Regions from separate parts of the Afipia sp. DC4300-2b1 genome, predicted to be linked through region 3. Evidence: predicted binding sites of a transcription regulator. Region 3 holds the regulator's gene; each other region holds the start of a gene.

Region 1 (2,268 bases), on a different contig from region 3:
ACCAGCGCGGTCACCGACTTGCCGGCTTCGGCGGCTTCGGCAAGCGTGCGCACGATCGGTGAATCGCGCGAGGTGCGATAGAGCGTCTGCTTGATCGCGACCACATCCGGATCGCGCGCAGCCTGCTGCAGGAACTGCACGACAACGTCGAACGATTCATAAGGGTGATGGACGATGAGATCCTTTTGACGGATCGCCGCGAAGATATCGCCGCCGTGATCGCGGACGCGCTCTGGATGACGCGGCACATAGGGTGTGAATTCGAGATCTGGACGATCGAGCCGCGTCAGTTGCGACAGCTCGTTCATCGCGAGCACGCCGTCGACCAGGAGTACGTCATCGTCAGGCACCGAGAGCGCGCGCTGCACGAAGGCGCGCAATTCGTCGGGCATGTGGGCTTCGATTTCGAGACGGATCACCGACCCGCGGCGGCGGCGCTTCAGCGCCGACTCGAACAGGCGAACGAGATCCTCGGCTTCTTCTTCGATTTCCAGTTCGGAGTCACGGATGATGCGGAACGCGCCCTCGCCCTTGACAACATAGCCGGGGAACAGGCGGCCGATGAACAGCGCGGTAGCCTGTTCAAGCGTGATGAGGCGCACCGAACCGTCCTTGCCCGCTGGCAAACGGATGAAGCGGTCGATCTTGCCCGGCATACGGATCAGCGCGTTCATCGCCTTGCCGTCGGATACGCGCGCCAGATGCAGCGCGATGGTGAAACCAAGACTCGGAATGAACGGGAACGGATGCGCCGGATCGATCGCCAGCGGCGTCAGCAGCGGGAAAATGTTGTGAAGGAAGTGATCTTCGATCCACGAGCTTTCGGCCTTGGTGACGTCCTTGCCGTCGACCAGAACGATGCCGACTTCGGAAAGAGCGCCGCGCAGATCGCGCCAGATCGCCTGCTGGTCGCTCGCGAGCTTCGAGACGGTCTCGTTGATCTTGGCGAGTTGCTCGGTTGGGGTCGAGCCGTCCGGACTGCGCTCGGCGATACCTTCACGGACCTGCGCCTTGAGGCCCGCGACGCGGACCATGAAGAACTCATCAAGGTTATTGGCAGAAATCGACAGAAACCGGACCCGCTCCAGCAGCGGGTGGTTCGGATTGACCGCTTCTTCGAGCACACGGCGGTTGAAATGAAGCCACGAGAGTTCGCGGTTGATGAAGCGCTCCGGACTCGATCCGATCGTCGAAGCGAGCGCCAATTCTTCATTTTCTTCTTTTTTTACAGTAGCTTGCGCGGCATCCATAAAGCGAGACCTTATTTCATGTCATTCGGCCCCGAGCTTAGGCCTGTTGCACGGAGACAATGTGCCAGTGTCATGACGGTTCGATGACATGATGGGCCAGGAAGCCTTAAGGACCAAGCCCTGTGCGGTCAGGCCGCAGGATCTTTCAGCAACTCCGCGGCCAGCGCGCGGGTCACCGGCCGGCGCAGCCGCAGCGCCTCCTCGTCGAGCATTTCCACCGTCCGCCGTGCCGCCGCGAACGAGCGCTCGATGCGGGTCGAGAGGTAACTCACGAGCCCCTCGTCTACGGTCATCTGGCGGTCGGCACAGAACTTGACGATCAGCGCGCGGAACAACTGATCGTCCGGCGGGGTCAGCGCAACCACCGGTACCGCACGCAGCCGCGAGCGCAGATCCCGCAATTCCACCGGAAACACCGAAGGCAGCGCCCGCCCGGTCATCAGGACATAGGCTTCGTCCTCGCGGGCGAGATTCAAGAGATGGAACAGCGCGCGCTCGTCGAAGGCCGCCGGGTCGAGATCGTCCACGACAAGTGCGCCGGTCGCGAGTTCGCCGGGGACATTGGCCGCAGTCAGCGTATGGGCCGCAACCGACCGTGCGCCGGCTTCGGCGGCCCAGATCGATGCAAGATGGCTTTTGCCGCTACCCTCCGGCCCCACCAGCATCATCACGCGATTGGGCCAGTCAGGCCATGCGTCGATCAGCGCAAGCGCCTGTGCGTTGGCAGAACCCTCAAGGAAATTGTCGCGCGTCAGGCTTTCTGCATGCGGCAGCGCAAGGGCCAACTGACGAGGGCGGACGCGAGCTACCACGCAAGACTCCTGGCCGAACCGTACGCAACATGCGGCTTGTGAAATCGTATCACGGGATTGGCGCAGTCGCGCTCATGTGCCGTGCCCACTCCACCAGATAGAAGGACACCGAAAGCAGCGTCAAGACCGTCACGAAACCCGCCAGAATGACCTCATAGGGCGATGCATTGAACTGGAAGCCGAGCGAGGCCAGCACCAGTGCCGCG
Region 2 (2,268 bases), on a different contig from region 3:
GGCGGATGGTTTCAAGGGCAGCATGGTCCAGCACAGACTGACCGGAGCTACCTTTGACCCGTACGCCAAGCAGCTTGCCGGCACGGTTGATTGAGAACACGGCCCGGACCGTCCCTTGCAGATGTTGCCGTTCAGCCCCCTTTGGATACCGCTGGAACCGCGCAATGTGGCGCGCAAGTTCTGTCCGGAACGTTGTCTTCGCATCATCCTGTATGGGATCCGGGATATCCTTCAGACCCGCTGACGGCATCGGCGGATCGGAGGGCGGTGCGGATTCCTCTGCCGGAAACCTTGTCAGCGTTCGGTCGGACATAGAGGATGGTGCTTCGGTTATTCCACGCACGGGGCTTGGCGTCGCAATCGCAAGCGATTGCTGTTCTGAATCGACTGGAATTGACAGCGAGTCCAGGCGCGGCATGAGATGGACCTGCACCAGCGGGATCTGTTCAGGCGTGCCGCCTGCCGCAGCGAGTTCGAGCCGCAACCAGGCGACGCCGCCAATAAAGAGAATACCAACGAACGCGGGAAACAATATCAGCCGCGCGAACGTCGAGGCTGGCGTTAGGTCTGCGCTATCGTCGGTAGCAAGCGGCCTCATTTCGCCGTGCTCACAGCGACGACGGCGCGAATGGGTTGGGGAGCATCAGCGGGCGTCGGCTGGCGGATCAGCAAACCTTGTAGCGTGCCTGTGATAGCGGAATCGCGCACAGCATCTCCGGTCGATTGCAGGAGCGCGGCCTTGCGGATAGTGCGCGTGGGATCGATCCACAAGTCAAGAACGGCTCGATAATTACCCGTTGCACTTTGCGGATTCTTAAGCAAAGCTCGCTGGACTTCGGAGCGGACAGTCTCGCTATAGTCGGCAAATTTCTCAAGATCGTTTGGCCGAACATTCGCCCGAACACGCAATTCGCCGAGTACAAGATCGGCGTCGGTCAGCGGATTGACCGGCGGAAGCCCATGCTCGATGACTGCCGGCGCGACCAGCGTAATTGCATCCGTCCTAGCACGCCGCACATCTAGATCAGTGTTGCCGAGAAGACGTATCAACGCTTCATCTGGAGCAAAGTATCCTTGGATTGCAACAGACTGTTGGCCCGAAGCCGAGCGACTGTCGTAAAGCACCTGAACACCAACTTTTCGACTGTAGGCGTGCAAGGCCGCCGCAAGAGGCTGGGCGGGGATATCGAACGCCAAAGGCTGCAGCGGCAACCTAGAATTCAATTCGATGGCACCCGCAGAAAAAACGAGCGCCGGAATCAGCAACAGCGTGATCATAACTAAGGCTGTCAGGTGCGACTTAGTAGGCGATTTCGCCGCCATTACTTCCGCGTTCAAAGGCGTGTCCTTCACTTAAGTCCGCTCGTCAAATCTCCGCCGTAAAGGAAAGGCCGCCTTAGAACCGCGCGACCTTCATGGCGGACTAACCAGCTTGCGGTCCGACTGAGTAATAACAGTATATCCCTTTGATGACAGTAGTCTATTGATCCGAATGAGGACCGCCAATGATCCAGGTTCAATAGCCCAAACCAGCGTTAGAATTCAAATCCCCGTGCTCCGATTACCGTGACAAAGGTGCCGCGCCATGGCGGGGACGACGCACCGGGCTTTCATCACTTAACAGAACGGGTGAACTGGCCCCATCAGTTCATGGACCTCGCATGTCAAAGCTGCCAGCAGCGCCGCGGGCGCAAGATAGACTGCGCCATATTCGAGCTTGGTTCGAGGCAGAATGGTATAGTAAGTGGCGCTCTCCGGCGCTGGGGGGCATATCGCCAAGCCTTCATCACCTACGGCGGGGCAAGAACAGCGACAATGATCAGCGTGGGGCTTGGCCGGTACAGCATCGGCGCGCCGAGAAGCCAGATACGCGGGCTGACGATGTCCGTCACCGTCCCGCCGACGAGCGACGAGATCGGAAGCAGATTAAACAAATTGAGGAACAGGCCTGAATAGGAAATAGCGAGCAGCAGGCCACTGGTTTCCGACCGCGCCCACAAATACACCGTAAGAACGGAAATGGTTCCAGCAACCGGGCCGGCAAGCGCGATATAGGCCTCGGTTTCAACATCAACCGGCTGATCCTTGAATGCGATCCAGGCACCAACGAACGAAATGAAGGCCGGCCCGCCGACCTTCAGGCCGCGCTAGCGCGCCGCCACATAGTGTCCCATCTCGTGGGCCAGCAGCAACCTGTTAAAACGCGCCGCAAAGCGGCCTACCCCATATCGCGGCATAGACCGCAAGCGACAACAGATGCTGCCGCCA
Region 3 (2,268 bases):
TCAGATCATACCGCCAAAGCGTTCGACGACGACCTTCAGGAACTCAACCGGCTCGTGGCCGAGATGGGTGGACTGGCAGAACGGCAGATCGTCGATTCCGTCGATGCGTTGATCCGGCGCGACGTCGCGCTGGGCAAGCGCGTTGTCGCGGCCGACCTCGAGATCGATAAACTGCAGCACTTGATCGAGGAACGCGCGGTGCTGACGATCGCTCGCCGCCAGCCGATGGCGGTCGACCTGCGCGAGATCGTCAGTTCAATGCGCGTTGCCACCGATCTGGAGCGCATCGGCGACCTGTCGAAGAACATCGGCAAGCGCGTCGCAGCGCTCGACAGCGATTTCCATCCGCTGAAGCTGATCCGTGGCCTGGAACACATGACCGACCTCGTTCAGTCGCAGGTCAAGTCGGTGCTCGATGCATATGCGGCGCACGATCTGCCTGCCGCGATGACCGTCTGGAAGGGCGACGAAGAGGTCGATGCAATCTGCACGTCCCTGTTCCGCGAGCTTCTGACCTATATGATGGAAGACCCGCGCAATATTGGTTTCTGTATTCACTTGATGTTCTGCGCCAAGAATATTGAACGGATCGGCGACCATGCGACCAACATCGCCGAGACGGTTTTCTACATGATCGAAGGCCAGCAGATGCTCGATCAGCGCCCGAAGGGCGATATGACGAACTTTGCAACGGCCGCGTCAGGCAGTTAATTTGTAAGACGAACTAAAGGACTTGAAATGAGCGCCCGAATTCTTGTGGTCGAGGACGAAGAGGCGTTGACCACGCTGCTTCGCTACAACCTGGATGCCGAGGGCTACGACGTCGAGACGGTTGCCCGCGGCGACGATGCGGACACCCGGCTCAAGGAGCATGTTCCCGATCTCATCGTGCTCGACTGGATGCTTCCAGGCCTGTCCGGGATCGAGCTTTGCCGGCGGTTGCGTGCACGACCCGAGACCAAGCAGATTCCGATCATCATGCTGACCGCGCGCGGCGAGGAAAGCGAAAGGGTGAGGGGCCTTGCGACCGGAGCGGACGACTATATCGTCAAACCGTTCTCGGTGCCGGAACTGCTGGCGCGTGTGAAGGGCCTGCTGCGACGCGCAAGTCCCGAACGCCTCGCGACCGTTCTCGCCTTTGGCGACATCGAGCTAGATCGTGACCGGCGGCGCGTTGCCCGTTCTGGCCGCCCGATCGACTTGGGCCCGACCGAATACCGGCTTCTGGAGTTCTTCCTGGAACACCCGGGGCGTGTGTTCAGCCGCGAGCAGCTGCTCGATGGCGTGTGGGGCCGTGACATCTATATCGACGAGCGCACGGTGGACGTGCACATCGGCCGTCTCAGGAAGCTGCTGAATCTTGGGCGCGAGTCGGATCCGATCCGCACGGTTCGTGGCGCGGGCTACGCGCTTGACGATCGCTTCGCCAAGGCTGATTCACAAAACTGAGTCGCAAGTTGCCTGACCTTCTCCTTGCATAAGCAGGGTGTTGGTCATCGGCAGCGACGTGCCTCATACAGGGTTGACGACGTCGCCGTCTTCCTTGACGAACCTGCCTATGTGCGGATTTGGCAGAACGTCGAGCACAGCCTCCGAGGGCCGGCACAGCTTGACGCCCTTAGGTGTCACGACGATCGGCCGATTGATCAGGATTGGGTGTGCGAGCATCTGATCGATCAGATCATCATCTGTCCATTTCGGATCGCCGAGCCCAAGCTCGGCATAGGTTGTGCCCTTCTCGCGCAAAAGCGAGCGCACAGAAACTCCCATCGCCGCAATGAGCTCGATCAGTTCTGAGCGGGTGGGCGGCTGCTTCAGATACTCGATAATTGTGGGCTCGATGCCGCTTTGCCGGATCATTGCCAGCGTGTTGCGGGACGTTCCGCAATCCGGGTTGTGATAGATGGTGACGTTCATGGCTGCATCCGTTAACCCGGCCAATCCGGTTTTCGACCGCTCAAGCCTTGTACGTTGACGGCCGGAATGCGTCGAGTCCGGGCCTTGCGCTTGCTTGTTTTATAGAGCCTCCAAGTCTACGCTCGCCGCGCGAACGCCGTTTGGGATGCAGGAATCGATGAGGCCGAGACTAGCCGATGTTGCACGTATGGCGGGGGTCGACGTATCCACCGCTTCGCGGGTGCTGCGCGGCGAGGAGAGCCAGCGCATTCGTCCGGAGACGCGAGAGCGGATTCTCGAAAGCGCTCGTAATCTGGATTATTCACCAAATACGCTCGCGCAGGGTTTGCGGACGTCACGCAGCCGGACGCT

Evidence for each region. Region 3 encodes PhoB, which activates phosphate uptake and scavenging genes when phosphate is short. Its sites were predicted from a motif close to TGTCATNNANCTGTCAT; they were not measured.
Region 1: the regulator PhoB is predicted to act here: its motif matches at 1,323-1,339, upstream of ACP7AL_RS22045 (RNA degradosome polyphosphate kinase).
Region 2: the regulator PhoB is predicted to act here: its motif matches at 1,459-1,475, upstream of ACP7AL_RS10335 (STN domain-containing protein).

What each region holds. Positions count from the first base shown of each region.
Region 1 is NZ_JAFCSX010000005.1:510,600-512,867, forward strand. It holds gene ACP7AL_RS22045 (RNA degradosome polyphosphate kinase) at 1-1,250, opposite strand, end outside; gene ACP7AL_RS22050 (chromosomal replication initiator DnaA) at 1,379-2,062, opposite strand; gene ACP7AL_RS22055 (CDP-alcohol phosphatidyltransferase family protein) at 2,112-2,268, opposite strand, start outside.
Region 2 is NZ_JAFCSX010000002.1:752,310-754,577, reverse strand. It holds gene ACP7AL_RS10340 (energy transducer TonB) at 1-598, opposite strand, end outside; gene ACP7AL_RS10335 (STN domain-containing protein) at 595-1,353, opposite strand; gene ACP7AL_RS10330 (hypothetical protein) at 1,791-2,006, opposite strand.
Region 3 is NZ_JAFCSX010000004.1:104,855-107,122, forward strand. It holds gene phoU (phosphate signaling complex protein PhoU) at 1-711, shown strand, start outside; gene phoB (phosphate regulon transcriptional regulator PhoB) at 739-1,449, shown strand; gene arsC (arsenate reductase (glutaredoxin)) at 1,513-1,917, opposite strand; gene ACP7AL_RS17090 (LacI family DNA-binding transcriptional regulator) at 2,075-2,268, shown strand, end outside.